DNA from 2 places in the Tepidiphilus thermophilus genome. Region 1 is predicted to be linked to the other one. Evidence: riboswitches for the same ligand, from Rfam matches in the RefSeq annotation. Region 1 holds a riboswitch; the other holds the start of a gene.

Evidence for each region. Region 1 has a riboswitch for cobalamin ahead of ASC37_RS01570 (TonB-dependent receptor domain-containing protein). Riboswitches for the same ligand answer to the same signal wherever they lie in the genome.
Region 2: another riboswitch for cobalamin. It lies ahead of ASC37_RS03455 (energy-coupling factor ABC transporter permease); the one in region 1 lies ahead of ASC37_RS01570 (TonB-dependent receptor domain-containing protein).

The regions. Positions count from the first base shown of each region.
Region 1 covers NZ_LIPU01000001.1:316,605-326,547, forward strand. Annotated here, with positions in the region: gene ASC37_RS01555 (metal-dependent hydrolase) at 1-442, shown strand, start outside; gene ASC37_RS01560 (RDD family protein) at 460-903, shown strand; gene pepN (aminopeptidase N) at 914-3,682, shown strand; cobalamin riboswitch at 3,689-3,902, shown strand; gene ASC37_RS01570 (TonB-dependent receptor domain-containing protein) at 3,969-5,801, shown strand; gene panC (pantoate--beta-alanine ligase) at 5,814-6,650, opposite strand; gene panB (3-methyl-2-oxobutanoate hydroxymethyltransferase) at 6,669-7,487, opposite strand; gene ASC37_RS01585 (deoxynucleoside kinase) at 7,557-8,195, opposite strand; gene ASC37_RS01590 (DMT family protein) at 8,198-8,560, opposite strand; gene folK (2-amino-4-hydroxy-6-hydroxymethyldihydropteridine diphosphokinase) at 8,557-9,057, opposite strand; gene pcnB (polynucleotide adenylyltransferase PcnB) at 9,054-9,943, opposite strand, start outside.
Region 2 covers NZ_LIPU01000003.1:61,832-71,774, reverse strand. Annotated here, with positions in the region: gene ASC37_RS03470 (TRAP transporter permease) at 1-559, shown strand, start outside; gene ASC37_RS11890 (DUF1850 domain-containing protein) at 567-1,022, shown strand; partial or broken gene ASC37_RS03465 (recombination-associated protein RdgC) at 1,019-1,852, opposite strand; gene ASC37_RS11485 (AtaL-like protein) at 1,849-2,307, opposite strand; cobalamin riboswitch at 3,126-3,339, shown strand; gene ASC37_RS03455 (energy-coupling factor ABC transporter permease) at 3,464-4,144, shown strand; gene cobM (precorrin-4 C(11)-methyltransferase) at 4,144-4,938, shown strand; gene ASC37_RS03445 (sirohydrochlorin chelatase) at 4,935-5,765, shown strand; gene ASC37_RS03440 (precorrin-8X methylmutase) at 5,777-6,436, shown strand; gene ASC37_RS03435 (cobalt-precorrin-5B (C(1))-methyltransferase) at 6,433-7,566, shown strand; gene ASC37_RS03430 (bifunctional cobalt-precorrin-7 (C(5))-methyltransferase/cobalt-precorrin-6B (C(15))-methyltransferase) at 7,553-8,836, shown strand; gene cobI (precorrin-2 C(20)-methyltransferase) at 8,833-9,594, shown strand; gene ASC37_RS03420 (cobalamin biosynthesis central domain-containing protein) at 9,591-9,943, shown strand, end outside.

The DNA.
Region 1 (9,943 bases):
GGTGGTGCCGCTGCCAGGGGTGGGGCGGCTGCCGGTGGGCGGGGCGAACGAGTTCATGCTGTGGATGGCGGCGGCGGTGGTCGGAGGGCTCTTCCCTGACGTGGATCACCCGCATTCGCGCATGGGGCGGGCGATGCCGCTCGTGTCGTGGCTGGTGCGCTGCATCGCCGGGCATCGGGGGCTGACGCATTCGCTCGCGTTTCTCGCGCTGGTGGGCGGAGGGCTCTTTTGTTTCGTGTCGATGCCGATCGGCCTGGGGTTCGCGGCGGGCTACGCCTCGCACCTTTTTGGCGATTTCCTCACCGACGGCGGGATCCCCCTATTCTGGCCGTGGCGCCGGCGGGTGGGTTTTCGGCTCTTCGCCAATGGAGGGTTCGCCGAGGCGGCCTTGAACGTGGTGGCGAGCAGTGCGGCCTTCTATGCGTGGTGGCATCTGCATTGACGATTTCGGAGCGAAGAATGGAAGACGAAGGGCGCAAGATCGTGGCCGTGCTCGCGCCGCTGCCACGGCGGCTTGCCGCCGCCCTCTACGAGCTGCTGCTCCTGGGCGGCATCGTGGGGGTCGGATTCATGCTGCCGTGGATCCTGATTGGAACGGTCTGGGGGAGGATCGCTTCTGGCGGTTGGCTTTTCCTGCACCTTTTCATGCTGTTGGGCGCCTATTTCGTCGGTTGCTGGTGGCGCCTGGGGGCGACGCTGGCGATGCAGACCTGGCGCCTGCGGCTGGTCGAGTGCAACGGTGCGCCCCCGGGCCTGCGGCGCTGCCTGTGGCGCTACCTGCTCTGCTGGCCTTCGTGGTTGACGGGGCTTGGGGTGCTATGGGCCTTCGTCGATGCCGAGGGGCAATTCTTGCATGACCGCTTGGCAGGCACGCGAGTCGTGCTGCTGCCACCGAAACGATGAGGAGCAAACCATGACGGAAAACCTGATCCGACGCGAAGATTACCGGCCGCCGCAGTGGTCGGTGCGCGAGGCGTGGCTCTCCTTTGCGCTCGACGAGGAAACGACCGAGGTGCGGGCGCGGCTGCACTGCGTGCGCGGCGAAGGGGTGAGCGAAGAGGAACCGGTCGTACTCGATGCCGAGGAGCTCGAGCTCGTCTCGGTGACGCTCGATGGCGAGCCGCTGTCGCCGCTGGCCGGACCGGGTGAACGCGGGTTCGTGTATGACGCCTCCAGCCTGCGGCTCTACGGCGCACGCGGCCCCGAGGCGTGGGTAGAGACCGTGGTGCGCATCCATCCGGCGCGCAACACGGCGCTCTCGGGGCTGTACCGCTCGGGCACGGGGCTTTTCACGCAGTGCGAGGCGCAGGGCTTTCGCCGCATCACACCGTTTCCCGATCGGCCCGACGTGATGGCGCGTTTCCACGTGACCCTGGAAGCGGACGAGGCGCGCTATCCGGTGTTGCTCAGCAACGGCAATCTGCAGGAGACGGCGCGCTTGCCCGGCGGAAGGCATCGCGCGGTGTGGGTGGATCCTTTCCCCAAGCCGTGCTATCTCTTCGCGCTGGTGGCGGCCGACCTGCAGGCGCTCGAGCGGGAAGTGGCGCTGGCCGACGGGCGCCGGGCCTTGCTGCAGGTGTGGGTCAAGGCCGAACACTTGCCGCGGGCGGATTGGGCGCTGGAGTCGCTCCAGGCGGCGCTGCGCTGGGACGAACGCCGCTTTGGCCGCGTGCTCGATCTGGACCGCTACATGATCGTGGCGGTGTCGGATTTCAACATGGGGGCGATGGAGAACAAGGGGCTCAACATCTTCAACACGAAGTACGTGCTGGCGAGCCCCGAGACGGCCACCGATGCGGACTATGCCGCGGTGCAGGCCGTGGTGGGGCATGAGTACTTCCACAACTGGACGGGCAACCGCATCACCTGCCGCGACTGGTTCCAGCTCACTTTGAAAGAAGGGCTCACGGTGTTCCGCGAGCAGGAATTCAGCGCCGACCAGCTGGCCGAGGCGGCTGGGCCCGAACGGGCGGCGTCGGCCCGGGCGGTGAAACGCATCGAGGACGTGCAGACGCTGCGCACGGCGCAGTTCCCCGAGGACGACGGGCCGATGGCGCATCCCATCCGCCCGCAGGCGTACCGGGCGATCGACAATTTCTACACCGCCACCGTGTATGAAAAGGGCGCCGAGGTGATCCGGCTGCTGCACACCTTGCTGGGAGAAAAAGGCTTTCGCGCCGGGATGGACCGTTACTTCGAGCGCTACGACGGTCGGGCGGTGACCTGCGAGGATTTCGTCGCGGCCATGGCCGAGGCGAACGGCGTGGATCTGACGCCGTTCCTGCGCTGGTACGAACAGGCGGGCACGCCGCGGCTGGTGGTGGAGGAAGACTGGGACGGCCAAGCGGGGCGCTACGGGCTGCGCCTGAGGCAATTCACTCCGCCTACGCCGGGACAGCCGGAGAAAGGGCCGGTGGTGCTGCCCATCCGCCTGGGGCTGCTCGGTGCCGACGGGCGCGACCTGCCGCTCGTGCTCGCCGACGAGCGCGATGCCGTGCCCGAACCCGAGGCGCCGCCAGCCGGAGGGATGCGGCCGATCGCGCCGCGCGACACCGCGGTGGGGGCGAGGACCCGCCTCTTCACCCTGACGGGGGAGACGCTCGCGCTCGAATTCGTCGGTCTGCCGCCAGGGCCGAAGCCGGTGCCTTCGCTGCTGCGCGGGTTTTCGGCACCGGTGCGGCTGATGCTCGATGAGCCGGACGAGGCGCTGCGCCACCGCATGGCCTACGATTCGGACGCCTTCAACCGCTGGGATGCGGCGCAGAGCTGGGCGCAGCGCCAGGTGCTGCGGCTGGCGCGGGGTGAAGCCGAGACGCTGGACGAGGGGTTCGTCGCGTCCTGGAGGCAGCTCCTCGCCGACGAGTCGCTCGATGCGATGTTCCGCGTCAAGGCCGCGGCGCTTCCCAGCGAGCGCTGGTTGCTGGAGGCGATGACGCCGGCCGACCCGGTGCGCCTGCGTGCCGCCCTCGTGCGCGCCTCGCTCGCGCTCGCCCGGGCTGGAGCCGAGCTGTGGCCCCGCTGGCGGGATTCCGGAGCCGCTCGCCCCTACCGCTACGATCCGCTGGAGGCCGGCCGGCGTGCGCTCGCCGCGTTTTCCTGGCGCATGGAGGCGCTGCTGGGTGAGGACGAACGCTGCTCGCGCACGTTTGCCGCCGCCGACAACCTCACCGAGCGGCTGGCGGCGCTCGATGCCGCGCTCGCGCATCCCGACGAGTCGGTGGGCAAGGCGCTGCTCTCCGCCTTCGAGGCGCGCTACGCCGACGACGAGCTGGTGCTCGACAAATGGTTCGCCCGCCAGGCGATGCGCTGGTCGTGGCACGCTGCCCCGGGGGTGGTGCTTGCGCGCGTGCGGCGTCTGACCGAGCATCGGGCGTTTCGCTGGACCAACCCGAACAAGGTGTATGCCCTGGTACTCAATTTCTTCGCCAACAACCTTGCCGAAGCCTGCGCCGCCGGCGAGCCGGCCTGGGCCTTTTGGCAGGAGGCGGTGCTGCGGTTCGATGCGACCAACCCCATCGTGGGATCGCGCCTGGCCCGGACGCTGGAGCGCTGGCGGCGTTGGGCCGAACCCTATCGTGCGTCCTTCGCGCCCGTGCTGGAGGCGACCCGCCGCCAGGTCCGTTCGACCGAGGTGCGCGAGATCCTCGATCGCATGGCCGACGGCGAGGTCGGGGCGCCTTGAGGTAGAATTCGCCCTCACGTTTCTGGTGCCGTGGCCGGGGTTCTCCCGGCGCGGTGAAACGGGAAAGCGGTGCGCCGGAGTGCTTCCGGCAAAGCCGCTGCTGCCCCCGCAACGGTAGGCGAGTGCGGGCGCGCCGAAACGCCACTGGGCTCTTTGGGCCCGGGAAGGCGGCGCGTCAAATCTCGCAAGCCCGGAGACCGGCCAGAAACTCAGGGCGCAGGCGAGATGCTCGCCTGCGGTGGGCTTTCCATTCGGGCCGGCGGGGTGGCCGGCCGAGGGGAATCATGTGAATCGCTTCGTCAAATCTTTGGCGGCCGCGCTGCCGCCGAGCCTGCTTTTGTCGTCTTTTTCTTTTGGAGTCGAGGCCCAGGAGGCGCTGGAGCCGGTGGTGGTCACGGCCACGCGGCAGCAGACGCGGGTCTCCGAGATCCTTGCCGACGTCACGGTGATCGAGCGCGAGGAGATCGAGCGCGCGGGGGGCGAGACCGTGGTCGACCTGCTCGCCCGTCAGCCCGGCATCCAGATGACGCGCAACGGGGGGCCTGGGACGTCGGCCAGCCTCTTCGTGCGCGGGACGCGTCCCGACCAGACCAAGGTGCTGGTCGATGGCGTCCCGATCAACTCGCTCGACCTGGCCGGTTCGCCCCTGCGTTTCCTGTCGCTGGCCGATGTCGATCGCATCGAGATCCTGCGCGGACCGGCTTCGACCTTGTACGGGGCGGATGCCATCGGCGGCGTGATCCAGATCTTCACCCGGCGCGGTGCGCCCGGCCTCTCGGTCGATGCCTTCGCGGGCTATGGCTCGTACGACACGGCGCAGGGCAGCGCCGGGCTGTCGGTGGGCAACGAGCTCGTCCGGCTGCGGGCGGACTTCCAGCAGAGCTATAGCGGTGGCTTCTCCGCCATGAAAAATGCCTCGGGGCAGGACGCGGACGACGATGCCTACCGCAACCGCGGCGGTACCGCCTCGCTCGTGCTCACGCCGCTCGCCGGCCACGAGATGGGCTTCGTGCTGCGACAAAACCAGGGTCGGGCCCACTACGACGAAATCCCGCCGACGAGCCAGTTCAACGACTACGAGGAGTTTCGCACGCAGCAGTGGCAGGTCTATACGCGCAACGCCCTCACCGACGCTTGGACGAGCACCTTGCGCATCGGGCACGCTCTGGATTGGCACAAATACGTCTCCTCCTGGCCCAGCCGGATGCGCACCGAGAACGACGAATACAGCTGGCAGAACGACGTGGCCCTGCCGCTGGGGCGGGCGATGCTCGCGCTGGAGCGCTTCGAGCAGAACGCGCCGTTAGGGGACGAGTCCTCGAGCGAGGAATCCATCGCCATCAACTCGGCCGTGGCCGCCTGGAGCGCCAACCTCGGGCCGCACCGCTGGCAGCTGAGCGCGCGGCATGACCAGCATTCGACTTTTGGTGGCGAGGATACCTACGCGCTCGCCTACGGCTATCAGATCGCCCGCGAATGGCGAGCGCACGCGAGTCTGGGGACGTCCTTCAAGGCGCCTTCGCTCTACCAGCTCTTCGACCCTTATTCCGGCAATCCGCAGCTGGAGCCGGAAAAAGGGCGCAACCGCGAAGTCGCGCTCGTCTGGGAGCGCGGCCAGCAATCCGCCTCGCTCACCTATTATTACAACCGGGTGAGAAATCTGATCGACTGGGTGCCGACCGACACCTGGGGCGGACGCTACATCAACGTCGGCAAAGCGCACTTCGAGGGGGTGACGCTCGCCTGGGAGGGGGCTGCGGGTGCCTGGCAGTGGCGCACGAGCTACGACTGGTTGCAGGCGATCGACGAGACCACCGACAAAGCGCTCGCGCGCCGGGCGCGGCACAGCGCCACCGCGTCGCTGTGGCGCCAATGGGGCGCGTGGGACGCCGGCCTCGAATGGGTGGGGATGGGGCGGCGTCCGGAAGCCGCGACGGCCGGCGGCGGCGAGCTCGGCGCCTATAGCCTCTTCAACCTCGTGGCGAGCTATCGTTTCGCGCCGGATTTGAAGCTGGAGGCGCGCATCGACAACCTCTTCGACAAGGACTACGAGAGCGTGCGCGGCTACAACACACCGGGACTGAGCGCTTTCGTGGGGTTGCGCTACACGCCGCGCTGATGTCGGTTCCCGTCAGATCTCGAGGTTGTCGATGAGCCGCGTGCTGCCCAGGCGCGCGGCGCCGAGCACGACGAGTTCCTGCTCGCCCGGTGCGGGCGGCTGCAGGTCGGCGCGGCGGCGTACCGTGACGTAGTCCGGCTGCCAGCCGTGGGCGGCAAGTTCGGCCATCGCCTCCGTTTCCAGCCGAGCATGGTCGGTGGCCCCGGCGCGCACGGCCTGGGCGATGCGCGTGAGCACGCGGTAGAGGCGCGGGGCTTCGGCACGCTCGGCTTCTGAGAGATAGGTGTTGCGCGAGGAGAGTGCAAGGCCGTCGGGGGCGCGCATCGTCTCGCCGGCGACGATCGTCACCGGCAGGGCGAGCTGGCGCACCAGGTTGCGCAGCACCATGAGCTGCTGGTAGTCCTTCTTGCCGAAGAGAGCGACTTCGGGCTGCACGATGCCGAAGAGCTTGGTGACCACGGTGGCCACACCGCGGAAATGCCCGGGACGCACGGCGCCTTCGAGGATGTCGGTGTGCTCGGGCGGAGGCGCCACGGTGTAGGTTTGCGGTTCGGGGTACATTTCCGTTTCGCTGGGGGCGAAGGCGTGGCGCACGCCTTCGGCGGCGAGCAGCTCCAGGTCGCGCGGCAGGGTGCGCGGGTAGCGCTCGAAATCCTCGTTCGGGCCGAATTGCAGGCGGTTCACGAAGATGCTCACCACCACCGTGTCGGCGAGCGTCTTGGCCTGGCGCACGAGGGCGAGGTGCCCTTCGTGCAGGCAGCCCATGGTCGGCACCAGCACCACGCGTCCCAGGGAGGGCCGCAGGGCGCGGACTTCGGCCACGGTCGTGAGCGGTGCAATCGTGGTCATGGCAAGCCTCTAAAGCCTCTAGTAGCAGTGTTCCGGGGCGGGAAACGTCCCTTCCTTCACTTCGCGCACGTAGGCGCGCACCGCTTCCTCGACCGAATCGCGGCCGGTGAGAAAATTCTTGACGAAGCGCGCCTTGCGCCCGGGGTAGATGCCCAGCATGTCGTGCAGTACCAAGACCTGGCCGTGGCACTCAGGCCCGGCGCCGATGCCGATGGTGGCCGTGCGCGAAAGTTTGGCGCTGATCTCGGCACCCAGGGTACGCGGGGCCATCTCGATGACGAGGAGTGTCGCTCCGGCTTCTTCCAGCGCCAGGGCGTCTTCGAGGAGGCGGCGTGCGTCTTCCTCGCTGCGCCCCTGCACGCGATAGCCGCCGAGCTGGTGCACCGCCTGCGGCGTGAGGCCGATATGCCCGCACACCGGAATGCCGCGTTCGACGAGGAATCGCACCGTCTCGGCCATCACCTGCCCGCCTTCGAGCTTGACCATCTGCGCCCCGGCAGCCATGAGGGCAGCGGCGTTGCGTAGCGCCTGCTGCGGGCTTTCCTGGTAGGAGGCAAACGGCAGGTCGGTGACGACGAAGGCGCGCCGGGCTCCGCGGGCCACGCATTCGGTGTGATAGACCATGTGGGCCATCGTCACCGGCAGGGTGCTCTTTTGTCCCTGTACGACGTTACCGAGCGAATCGCCCACGAGCAGGACGTCGACGCCGGCGCGCTCCAAGAGCGTGGCGAAACTCGCGTCGTAGCAGGTGAGCATGGCGATCTTCTCGCCGGCGGCGCGCATCTCGGCGAGCCGCGTGAGCGTGACGGGCTTGTCGTCCAAGGGTTGGGCGCTCATGACTTCCTCCGTGCAGCGATGGTGCGGGCGATTGTGGCGCATTTCGCCGCGGCGCACAACCCGCGCCGCTCAGGCGTAGCCGAAATACTCGCGGTGGCTGCGCATCTCGCGCAGGCGTTCGAGCACAAGGGCGAAGTCGCCCGATTCGTGGATGGGATCGAGTACCTCCGCGTCCAGGATGAAGAGGGGGGAGGCGTCGTACTCATAGAAGAAGCGGGCGTAGGCGGCGCAGACGTCGGTGAGGTAATCGAGCGAGATGCCGCGCTCGGCCGCCCAGGCGCGGCGCTCGACGCGTTCGGCCAACGTCTCGGGGCGCGCCTGCAGGTAGACGACGAGGTCGGGCTTGGGGAGGTTTGCCGGGACGATCCGCTCCTGGATCCGCCGGTAGAGGGCGTATTCGTCCGCCTCGAGGTTGAGCTCGGCGAAGAGAGTGTCTTTCTGCAGCATGAAGTCGCTCACCACGCGCTGCCCGGCGGCGAGCATCTGGCTCACGCTCGAGAGCGCTTCGAGGCGCTGGAAGAGGAAGTCGAGCTGCAAGGGCAGCGCCCACCGTTCGCGGTGTTGATAGAAGCGGGCGATGAAGGGGTTGCGCTCGGGCGCTTCCAGCGCTGGCTGCAGGGTGAGCGCCTCGGCCAGTTTCTGCGCGAGCCGAGTCTTGCCGCAGCCGATCGGGCCTTCGATGACGAGATAGCGGGCCTTGTCGAGCATGGTCAGGTCGTCCGGAAGGTGAAATAGACGGCGCCGAGCAGACAGCACGCGGCCCAGAGATAGTCGAGCTTGAGCGGTTGCTTCATGTAGAAGACGGCAAACGGCACGAAGACGGCGAGCGTGATGACTTCCTGCATCAGCTTCAGCTGCGGCAGGGCGAGCGCCTGGGCGCCGATGCGGTTGGCCGGCACCTGCAGCAGGTACTCGAAAAAGGCGATGCCCCAGGAGGCGAGCGCGGCGAACCACCACGGCCGGTCGGCCAGATGCTTGAGATGGCCGTACCAGGCAAAAGTCATGAAGAGGTTGGAAGCGGAAAGCAGCAGCGCCGTTTGCAGCCAGAGAGGGGGGTGGGAGAGCGCGTTCATGCGGGATGGGGCAGGAGGCGTTCGACGTCCTGGTCGCTCAGCCGCGCACGCCAGGCCGACAGCGGCCCCAGGCCAGGGGCTTCCAGGAAGGAATCGAGTTCGAGCAGCGGTTCGAGCACGAAGGCGCGCCGATGCAGCCGCGGATGGGGCAGGGTGAGGCGGGGGGTGTCGAGTACGACGTCGCCATAGAGCAGCAGGTCGAGATCGAGCGCACGCGGCGCCCAGCGGTAGGGACGGACGCGGCCGAAGCGCGCTTCCAGCGCGAGGAGTTCGTCGAGCAAGGCATGCGGCGTCAGCGTCGTAGCCAGGCGCGCTACGGCGTTGATGTAGTCCGGCTGCGGCTCGGGGACTTCGAGCGGCGCGGTGCGGTAGAGCGAGGAGGCGGCAACGAGCTGCGTGCCGGGCAATCGCCCCAGGGCGGCGATCGCCGCCCGTACCGTGGTTTCGGCTTCGCCGAGATTGGCTCCGAGCGCGACGTAGGCAAGCACGGGGGTCATGGCGCGTCCGGCGTGGGAGTGACTGCGATCGTCCCGGGTTCGACCGCGTTTGCCTTGCGCGGACGGCGGCGGCGCTTGCGTTTGGCCGGCGGTTCACCGGCACTTCGCGCTTCGCGCAGCAGCGCCGCGCGTTCGGCCTCGTCGCCGTGGGCGAAGCGCTGCCACCAGCGCGGCAATTCTTCCGGCACTTCCCCTGCCTTGGCACGCAGCGAGAGAAAATCCCAACCGGCACGGTAGCGCGGCTGCTCGACGAGGCGGTAGGGGGCCTTACCGGCACGCCGCTCGAAGCGCGGTTGCATCATCCACAGCTCACGGATGTCGCCGGCGAGCTTGCGCGTGATCGCGAGCGACTCGGCCTGCGTCTCCAGTACGGTGTCCATTGCGGCTTCCAGCGCCGGGAAGACCGGTTCGCCCTGGGCCTGACGCCGGCGCCATTCGTCGAGCACGCGCGGCCACAGCAAGGCGGCGAAGCTGAAGGCGGGCGAGGCGCTCTTGCCCTCGCGGATGCGTCGGTCGCTGTCTTCCAGGGCAAGGCGCACGAAGCGCTCGCCGCTCGGATGCGCGAAGACGAGATCGAGCACCGGCAGCAAACCTCCGTGCAAGCCCTCCTCGCGCAGCCGCTCGAGGCAGGCGAGTGCGTAACCCGAGGTGAGGATCTTCACGATCTCGTCGAAGAGCCGCGCCGGCGGAACGTTCTCCAGGAGCGGCGCGAGCCGCCGGATGGGGGCGCGGGCCGCCGGGTCGATCAGGAGGTCGAGCTTGGCGGCGAGCCGTACGGCACGCAGCATGCGCACCGGATCTTCGCGGTAGCGCTGCTCCGGGTCGCCGATCACGCGCAGGGTACGCGCCTCGATGTCGCCCACGCCGTGATGGAAGTCGTGCAGCA
Region 2 (9,943 bases), on a different contig from region 1:
GCTCACCATGCTCGTGTGCCTGGTGCTGGGCATGGGTATCCCGACGATTCCCAACTACATCATCACCAGCTCGCTCGCCGCCCCGGCCCTGTTGCATCTGGGTGTGCCGCTCATCGTCAGCCACATGTTCGTCTTCTATTTCGGCATCATGGCCGATCTCACGCCTCCGGTGGCGCTGGCCTGTTTCGCCGCTGCACCCATCGCCGGGGCCTCGGGCCTGGCCATCAGCCTGCAGGCGATCCGCGTGGCGGTAGCCGGCTTCATCATCCCCTTCATGGCGGTATACGCCCCGGCGCTGATGCTGCAGGGCGATCCAGGATGGCTGGAGGTGGCCTACGTCGTCTTCAAGGCACTGCTGGCCATCTGGCTGTGGGGCTGCACGGCGATCGGTCATTGGCTGGGGCCCCTGTCCTGGTTCGAACGGCTGTGGGCTTTCGTGGCCGCAGCCTTACTGGTGGCCGCCGTCCCGCTCACCGACGAGCTGGGGTTGGCGGCCGGTTTGGCTTTGTTAGGGTGGCACTTCTGGCGCCATCGCCCGCGGCCAGCGCCGACGGCATGAAGTGCCCATGAGCGGTCTGTGCCTGAGCGCGCTGGGAACGACGGTTTTCCTGCCCGTGGGCGTCTTCACCTTGAGCTGGCAGCATTCGATCGAGAAGACGCCGTGGGAAGAGCGCTGGCGCATCGAGGAGGGGGTGCCGGCCCGGCTCGTTTTCGTCGAAGGGCGCATCCGCGGCTCGGGCGCCGGCATGGAGCCCCCGCCGCAGGCGAGGCTGGAGGACGGAGTGTGGGTCTATCACGCGGATCTGCGCCTTCCTGCCTTGCATCTGGCGCACTCGCCCTTTGCGCCGGAATACCGCCTGTGCCTCGAAGAGGGATGTCATGCGCTCGATGCCTGGCTGCCGGCTTTGCCGGAGATCGGGGAAGTCGAGCTCTTTCCCTGCTCGCCGTCTTCGGCGGACTCTCCGCCGAGCGCCACGGATAGCGCCGGCAGCATGGCGCGCAGCGTTTCGGCGAAGAGGTAGAACCGCCCCTCGAAGCGCTCGCGGGCGTCGCGCGCTTCGCCCGCCGTCTCGTCCTCCGCGTCGCTGCGCGCAAGGCGTTTGAGCGCTCCATCGGCAGTGAGCACGAAACTCAGCCGGTCGGCATAGGCGAGCGCGAGCCGCGTCGGGCGTTTGCCGGCCGCCAGGTGGGCGCGGATTTCGGCGGCGACTTTTTCTTCCTGCAGGGGAAGCCGCGCGTAGCGCACGAGCGCGCGGCTGTCGTCCTGCGCTTCGAGCTGCACTTCGTCTTCGAGCGAGAAGGGGCCGGGGGCCTCGCCGGCGAGCAGCCAGTCGGCCATCGCCGAGGCGGGCGCGAGCCGGGTGCGCCAGGGCTTCAAGGGGAAACGTTCGGCGCTGGCGCGCAGGGTGTCGATCACCCGTTCGGCAAGGGCGAGGCTGCCGGCATCGACGGCGAACCACCCTTCGCGCGGATCGATCCACACCGGCACGCGCCGACGCCGGGTGAAGGCGCGCGGCAGCCATTCGGCGCGGATGGCCTCGCGCAGGTCACGCAGTTCCTTGCGCGAGAGGGGATAGCCCCGCTCCTCGGCGATCGCCTCGGCGCGCTGTTCGGCCTCGGCTTTGACCACGCTCGCCGGCAGGAGGCGCTCCTCGCGCACCCAATGCGCCAGCCAGTGCCCCCCTACGTCCGCAATCGCCTCGTCATCGCCGAAGGGCGGCGCCCAGCCCTCGCTCGTTTCGTTCTGCGGCCCCACCGGCAGAAAGGGACGACGGAGGAAGAGCTCGTTCCAGTAGGTGCGCCCTTCCGGACCGTCCCAGCGATAGAGACGCAGGTTCTTGAATTCGATCATGCTTTCCCTCGTTTCTTCCGTGCGATCGCAACGATGCGCGCCATGGTGTCGGCATCGGCCGCGGCATAGGCCTGGGAAAGCCACTCGGCCACGGGCCGGCCGTCGGGCGCGAGCAGAGCCTCGTCCAGGGTGGTGTCATAGCGGAAATTCAGCCCGAGGCGTTCGCCTTCGATGACGAGCGAGATCTCCAGCGTTCCGCCGGGCCGGCCGTCCTGGGGTTCAACGACGAAGCGCAGACGTTTTCCCTCTTCCCACTCGACACGATCGCGGTAGCTGTCGTGGCCAAAGTGCAGCCGGCGCAGCACGTGCGCCGGGCCTCGCTCCAGGATGTCGCAGCCGGTCAGCCCCAGGACGAATTCCTGCGGATGCTCGATGCGCGTCGCCAGGCCCTGCCAGACCTCGATGGCATCGAGTGATTCTTCCGGAGCGAAGAAAAGGCGGTGTTCGAAGTGCACGGCGAGGTCCTCTCGAAGGCTGCAGCGAAGTCTAGGGGCAAGGGACGGCGAGGGCAAGGGGCAAGGGACGGTGGGGCGAAGCCGCGGCGATGGGTAGTTGTACACAGATCTTTTATAAAAACTTTTAGTGTTTACTATGCTCGAGGAGGATCTGTGGAAAACCAAAGAAACACTTTGATAACATTGAAGTTTCCTTGATGGTGATCCCGTGGGCGCATGGGCTTGCAAGCGGTGCGGCGTAGACGAATGCTTTCTCCGATGCGGAAAAAACGGCAAGTTTTCCCCAAACTTTCCCACGCTTTCCCTCGTCCTTGTTCACTGTGGCGGGTTTGCCACAGCAAGAAACCATAAAAAATTTACGGTCTTTAAAAAGACCTTTCTGTATGAATGGTCATTTGCGGCGACATGGGTTGGTAAACAATTTGAAGTAGTAAACAAAAAACCATGTAAACAACGTTCATCCCAAATCTGTGGATAACTTTGTAGCTTCCGCAGGATTTGAGCGTTTCCCCGTCGGGAAAACTTCGGGAAAAACCTGGGAGCGGCGGTGGAGGAATTGGGGATGGAATCCAGTGCTGGGTAAAGATTCTCATTGATCCACAAACGATTACCGGAGAATCCCTGTGTTCATGCACGGTCTGGAACCGTTTGGAAGGGAACAGGGAAAGCGCGGACAGGGATGGGGGTAGGCTTGTGGATAATTCTGTGAAAAGGGCGCAGCGTGATGAATCCGTTCAAGGACTTGCCCGCGTTTCTTCACGATCCACTGGAAGAGGGGAGAAGAAGGGATGGCGTTGACATCGCGCGCCGCGGCGGTGTATCTTGCCCTTACTTCGGGTGCCCGCTCCGATGTCTTGGGAGCGGGTGAAACGGGAAGCCGGTGAAGCGGGCATCGCCCCGCCATTCCGGCGCAGCCCCCGCTGCTGTGAGCCTGACGGGAAGCGCATCGGCCACTGTGCCTTCGAGGGCATGGGAAGGCGCGCGGACCGGATGACGGCGAGCCAGAAGACCGGCCCGGAGTGCGTAGTTGGTGCGAGCCCCGGGGTGTGGGTTTGGCTGACGGTCCGGGGCGGTTTTTTTTCCTCTTCCCCTCTCCCGTAGGCCCTTTCTCCTCGTGCGGCTCGTCTTGGCGAAACGTTCGCAAAGGAGACGGGTCATGCATATCGAACCAGGCGTCGTCACGGGCGCCAAACTGTTGCTGGGTCATGCCACCGCGGCCGCGAGCCTGGGGGCGGCGTTCTTGCTCTCGGCCAAGGTGGTGAAAAAGGACGGCTTGCCGGCGCTCGCGCTGCGCGCGTTCGTGGCGTCCTTGCTCGTGTTCTGTTTCTTCGAGGTTCTGCCCCACCAGCCGGTGGGCGTGTCCGAGGTCCACCTCATCCTGGGTTCCACCCTACTGCTGCTCTTCGGCCCCGCGGCGGCGGCTCTGGGTCTGGCGGCAGGCTTGCTCATGCAAGGGCTCTTCTTCGCCCCGGCCGATCTGCCGCAGTTCGGCATGAACGTGACCACGCTCCTCGTGCCGCTCTTTGCCACGGCGCTCCTGGCGCGGCGCATCGTGCCGCCGCATACTCCTTACGTCGATCTGCGCTATCGCGATGTGCTGCGCCTGTCGCTTGCCTATCAGGGGGGCGTGGTGTCGTGGGTGGCGTTCTGGGCGCTCTACGGCCAGGGGATCGGCGCGGAGAATCTCGCCCAGGTGGCTTCATTCGGCGCGGCCTACCTCGCGGTGGTGCTCGTCGAGCCGCTCATCGACCTGGCGGTGCTCGCGGCGGCCAAGGCTTGGCATGGCGGCGGGGAATCCCTGTTGCTGCAGCGGCGCCTCTTCGCAGGTCGGGTCTGATGCCAGGAACGGTGTGGTTCGTCGGGGCTGGCCCCGGCGATCCGGAGCTCCTCACCGTCAAGGGCAAGGGGCTGCTCGAACGCGCCGGTGCCGTGCTCTTCGCCGGGTCGTTGGTGGATGCCGCGGCGACGCGCTACGCGCCGCCGGGTTGCCTCATCCGCGATTCGAAAGACATGACGCTCGAGGAGATGACCGAGTGGCTGGTGGCCGCGGCGAAGGCGCACGAGACGGTGGTGCGCCTGCAGACGGGCGACCCCACCCTCTACGGGGCGCTCATCGAGCTCACCCGGCCGCTCACGGCGGCGGGCGTTCCGTGGAAAGTGGTGCCGGGGGTGTCGTCGGCGATGGCGGCGATGGCGGCCGCGGGCGAGTCGATGACTCTGCCCGAGGTGACGCAGACGGTGATCCTCACCCGGGTGGCCGGGCGCACACCCATGCCGCCGGGCGAGGAGCTGGAGGCGCTGGCGGCGCACCGCAGCACGATCTGCCTCTTTCTCTCGATCACGCGCCTTGCCGAAGTCGAGCGCGGGCTGCGCGCGGCCGGCTGGCCGGAGGATGCGCCGGTGCTGGTGGTGCACAAGGCAAGCTGGCCGGGCGAAGAGCGCATCGTGCGCACCACGCTCGGCGAATTGCGCCGGGCGTGCCGCGAGGCGGGGATCGTGAGCCAGGCGATGATCGTGGTCGGCCCCACCCTGGGGGCGGCGTCGTGGCCGAAACTGGCGCGCAGCAAGCTCTACGATCCCTCTTTTACCCATCGCTGGCGGCGGGCGAAGACGAAGGAAAGCGACACATGAACGAACGGACGGTGCTGGTGGTGGCGCACGGCTCGCGCGAGGCGTCGGGCAACGCCGAGACCGCGGAATTCGTGGCGCGCTGGCGGCAGATGCGGCCGCAGTGGCACATCGAGCTGTGCTTCATCGAGCATGCCGAAATCCTGCTCGACGAAGGGCTCGATCGGGCGGCGGAAGGCGCGCGCGAGGTGGTGGTGCTGCCGCTCATCCTCAACGCGGCCGGGCACGTGAAGATGGAGCTTCCCGAGGCGATCGAGCGGGCGCGGGCGCGCCACCCGCAGGTGCGCTTCGTGGCGCGCCGGCATCTGGGCATGGGAGCGGAGCTTTTTTCGCTCATCCAGCAGCGGCTGCAGGAGGCGCTGGGGGAACTGGACGTGCCCGATCCGGCCACCACCGGCGTGATTTTGCTCGGACGCGGTTCGTCGGATCCGGGAGGGAACGCCGAGCTCGCAAAAATGGCGCGCTGGGTGTTCGAGGCCAATGACCACGAGCTGGTCGATCTGGCGTTTACCGGTATCACTTGGCCGCGGCTGGAGACGGTGGTGGCGCGGCAAGTGAGGCTCGGCATGATGCAGATCGCGATCGTTCCCGTCTATCTCTTCACCGGGGTGCTGATCGAGCGCATCGGGGCGCAGGTGGAGCGCCTGCGGCGGCAGTATCCCCGGGTGGCGTTCGCGCTGGCGCGCCATTTCGGCTTCGACGAGCGCCTCGTCGCCTTGCTGGAAGCACGGGTGGGGGAGGAAGGACGAGAGGGGATGCTCGAGTGCGACGGCTGCAAATACCGCGCCGCCGCGGCCCACGAGCATGCTCACGCGCATCATCACGGATGAGGAAAAGAAGCATGACAGCGATCACGGAGCAGCTCACGGCCTTGGGGCGCGCCATCGAGCACGATTCTTTCGCCCTCATCGACGCCGAAGTGGGCGATGCGCATTCCTATTCGGCGTCGCAGTGGCCGGTGGTGCGGCGCATGATCCACGCGAGCGCCGATTTCGAGTTCAACGGACTGACGTTCTTTCACCCCGGGGCGATCGAGGCGGGCATCGCGGCGATCCGGCGCGGCGCGCCGGTGGTGGCCGACGTGGAGATGATCTGCGTGGGGCTGTCGCGGCCGCGCTTGGCGCACTTCGGCATGAAGGCGCATCAGTTCATTTCCGACGAGGACGTGATCGCGGCGGCGAAGGCGAATGGCGGAACCCGGGCGATCGAGGCGATGCGCAAGGCGCACCGTCTGGGCTTGCTCGAAGGGTCGATCGTGGCCGTCGGCAATGCCCCGACCGCGCTGATCGAGGTGGTTCGACTCATCGAGGAAGAGGGCGTGCGGCCGGCACTGGTACTGGGTATGCCGGTGGGGTTCGTCTCGGCCGCCGAATCCAAGGAGCGGCTCATGGCGCAGCAGGAAGTGCCGTGGATCGCCATTCGCGGGCGCAAGGGGGGATCCACCCTCGCCGTGGCGGCGCTGCACGCCTTGCTCGCGCTCGCCGAAGAGGGTAAGGAGTGAGCGAGGAGAAGATCCGCAAGAGCGTGCCGAAGAAGCGCGGCAACCGCACCGGCTTTACCACCGGGGCGTGTGCGGCGGCGGCGGCGAAGGCGGCGACCATGGCGCTCGTCACGGGCGAGCCGCCCAGCGAGATCGAGTGCCGCCTGCCCAACGGGCAGATCGTGCGCTTTCCCGTGCATGAGGCCCGGTTCCTCGATGCCGATGCGTGCCGCGCGGTGGTGGTGAAGGACGCGGGCGACGATCCCGACGCCACCCACGGCGCGCACCTGACGGTCGAGGTGCGGCGCCTGCCCGGGCGCGCCGGCGTGATCGAACTGCGGGGCGGGGAAGGCGTGGGCGTGGTGACCAAGCCGGGGCTGGGGCTGGAAGTGGGTGGGCCGGCGATCAATCCAGTGCCGCGGCGCAATATTACCGAGAACGTGCAGGCGGCGGCGGGCGAGCTCTTGCGCACCGACGGGCTGGAGGTGAGGGTGTCGGTGCCCGGAGGCGAGGAGATGGCAAAGAAGACGCTCAATGCCCGCCTGGGGATCCTGGGCGGCATCTCCATTCTCGGCACCACCGGCATCGTTCGTCCCTATTCGACGGCGGCGTTTCGCGCGAGCGTGGTGCAGGCCGTGGACGTGGCGGTGGCGCAGGGGTGCGAGGCCGTGGTCTTCACCACCGGCGGGCGCACCGAGAAATTCGCCATGCGCCAGTTGCCCCAGCTGCCCGAAGCGGCTTTCGTGCAGATGGGCGACTTCGTCAAGGCGGCGTTTCGCGCGGCGATCGCGCGGCGCGTGCGCCACATCTACGTGGGGGCGATGATCGGCAAGCTCACTAAGATGTGCCAGGGTCTGGCGGTGACGCACGCATGGAAGGCCGAGGTCGACCGCGATCTGCTCGCCGAGGCCGCGCGCGAGGTGGGCGCGCCCGAGGCGGTGGTGGAAGAGATCCGCGCTGCCGAGACGGCGCGTTTTGGCGCCGAACGGCTGGCCGAGCTGGGTCTGGCGGTGCCATTTCACCGCGCCGTGGCCCAGCGCGCCATCCGCCGTCTGAAGGCGGATCATCCGGGCGAATACCGCCTCACGGTGCTGGTGTGCGATTTCGAAGGGCAGGCGATCTGCCGGGTGGAAGAAGATGAATGTCCCTGAACGTTGTGCCGTGATCGGCATCCTCGACGACGGCTGGAAAGGTCTGGGAGAGGAGTCCCGCCGCTGCCTGCACGAGGCCGAACTCGTGATCGGCGCGGAGCGCACCCTCGCCCTCATGCGCCCGCACCTGCCGGAAGGCCGCGAATGGCGCGCACTCGACGGCGCCCTGACCGAAGTGCCGCGCTGGGTGGAAGAGGCGCTCGGCAGGGGGCGGAAAGTGGCGGTGCTCGCCACGGGCGATCCGCTGTGCCACGGCCTTGCCTCTTGGCTGATCGCCCGCCTGGGGGAAGCGCGGGTGGCGGTGTTGCCAGCCGTCTCGACGCTGCAGCTCGCTTTCGCGCGCTGGAAGCTGCCGTGGCAGGAGGTGCGCATCGCCAGTTGCCATGCGCGCGACGCGGGCGAGTGGTCGCTCTCGGCGGGCCCCGGGCATCCGCTGTCGCCGGTTCTGCGCGCCGTGGCCCAGTCCCGGCGCGTGGCGGTCTTCACCAGCGCGGAGAACGATCCTTCGCGCATCGCGCGGGCACTCATCGCCTGCGGCTATGGCGAAGAAGTCAAGTTGCGCGTGGCGAGCCGCTTGCTGCTTGCCGACGAGGCGCTCTTCGGGCCGCTCTCGCTGGCAGAAGCGGCGGAAAGGGAATTTCCCGATCCCAACGTGGTGCTCATCGAACGCGAAGAGGAGAGGCTGCCGCGTTTCGGCCTGGAAGACGAGGAATACGCCCAGCGGGCCCCCGAGAAGGGCTTGCTCACCAAGCAGGAAGCGCGGGCGCTGTCGCTGGCGAAACTCCGGTTGCGGCCCGAAGCTTGCGTCTGGGACATCGGTGCGGGGTCCGGTTCGGTGGGGTTGGAGTGTGCCCGTCTGTGCCCCGAGGGGGAGGTCTGGGCGATCGAGAAGAACGCGGCCGAGGCGGACAACGCCCGCGAGAATGCCCGCCGCCTGCGCGTGGCCAACTACAGGCTGATCGAAGGCCGCGCGCCGGAAGCTCTGGCGGACTGGCCCGATCCCGATGCGGTATTCATCGGCGGATCGGGCGGAGAGCTGCCCGAGCTGATCGCGCTTTCCCTCGCACGGCTCAAGGACGGCGGCCGCCTGGTGATGAATTTCGTGACTCTGGAGAATCTTGCCGCCGCCACGGCGGCGGTGCGTTCCTCGGGTTTTCCCTGGGAGGTGGTGCAGCTGCAGGCAAGCCGCAGCAAGCCCATCCTCGACATGCACCGGCTCGCGGCGCAAAACCCGGTGTGGATCGTGACCGTGGCCAAGGAGGGGGGATGAAGCTCACCGGTGTTTCGCTCGGTCCAGGCGATCCGGGCCTCATCACCCGGCGCGCCTGGGAGGCGCTCACGAGCGGCGCGCGCTGGCTCTATCCGGTGAAGCGAAGCGGCGGCGATTCCTACGCCCTCGACATTGCACGCCGCGCGGGCCTTGCCGTGCCCGAAGACGCCGTGCCCCTCGTCTTTCCCATGACGCGCCAGGCGGACGTGCTGGAGCGCGCCTGGCAGCGGGCGGCGCAACAGGTGATCGATCTGGCGCGGGAGACGTCCGAGTTCGTCTTTCTGGTAGAAGGCGACGCCTCCACGTTCGCCACTTTCGGGCATCTGGCCCGTACCGTGAAAGCGCTCGCGCCGGAGTGCACGATCGAAACCCTCCCCGGCGTGCCCTCTTTCGTCGCCGCAGCGGCCGTGGCCGGCGTGCCGCTCGCCGAGGAGGATGACCGCATGGCCGTGATTCCGGCCGCCTACGGCGTCGGGGTGATCGAGCATCTGCTCGACGCGTTCGATACCGTGGTGCTGCTCAAGGTCAAGCCCCTGCTCGACGAGATTTTGGCGCTGCTTGCGCGCCGCGGTCTGCTCGGGCAGACGTTTTTTTGCGAGAAAGTTGGCGCGCCCGAGCAGCGCCTCATTCGGGACGTGGCCATGCTCACGGGAGAAAAAGTGAATTACCTCTCGCTGATGATCGTGCGGCAGCAGGGTCTGCCGCGCGGCGAATTGCGGCGCGGTTGCCGCAAGAAGCCGCAGGGAGTGCCGTCATGAAATGTGCGGTGGTGGCGATCACCAGACACGGCCTCGCGCTGGCGGGCAGGGTGGCGGCGGCGCTGCCCGGCGCTCGCGTCTTCGCGCCGGCCAAATTCGCCGAACTGGCGCAGCAGGTTGCTCCAGGCAGGGCGCAGTGTTACGAGGGCAAGACGGCCGAGCAGATCCCGGCGCTCTTTGCCGCGTTCGATGCGATCGTGGCCGTCGTCTCGCTCGGGGCGGTGGTGCGGCTCATCGCGCCGCACCTGCGCAACAAGGAGCAGGATCCGGCAGTGGTGGTGCTCGACGAGGCGGGGCGTTTCGTCATTCCCGTGCTCTCGGGGCATCTGGGCGGGGCGAATGCGCTCGC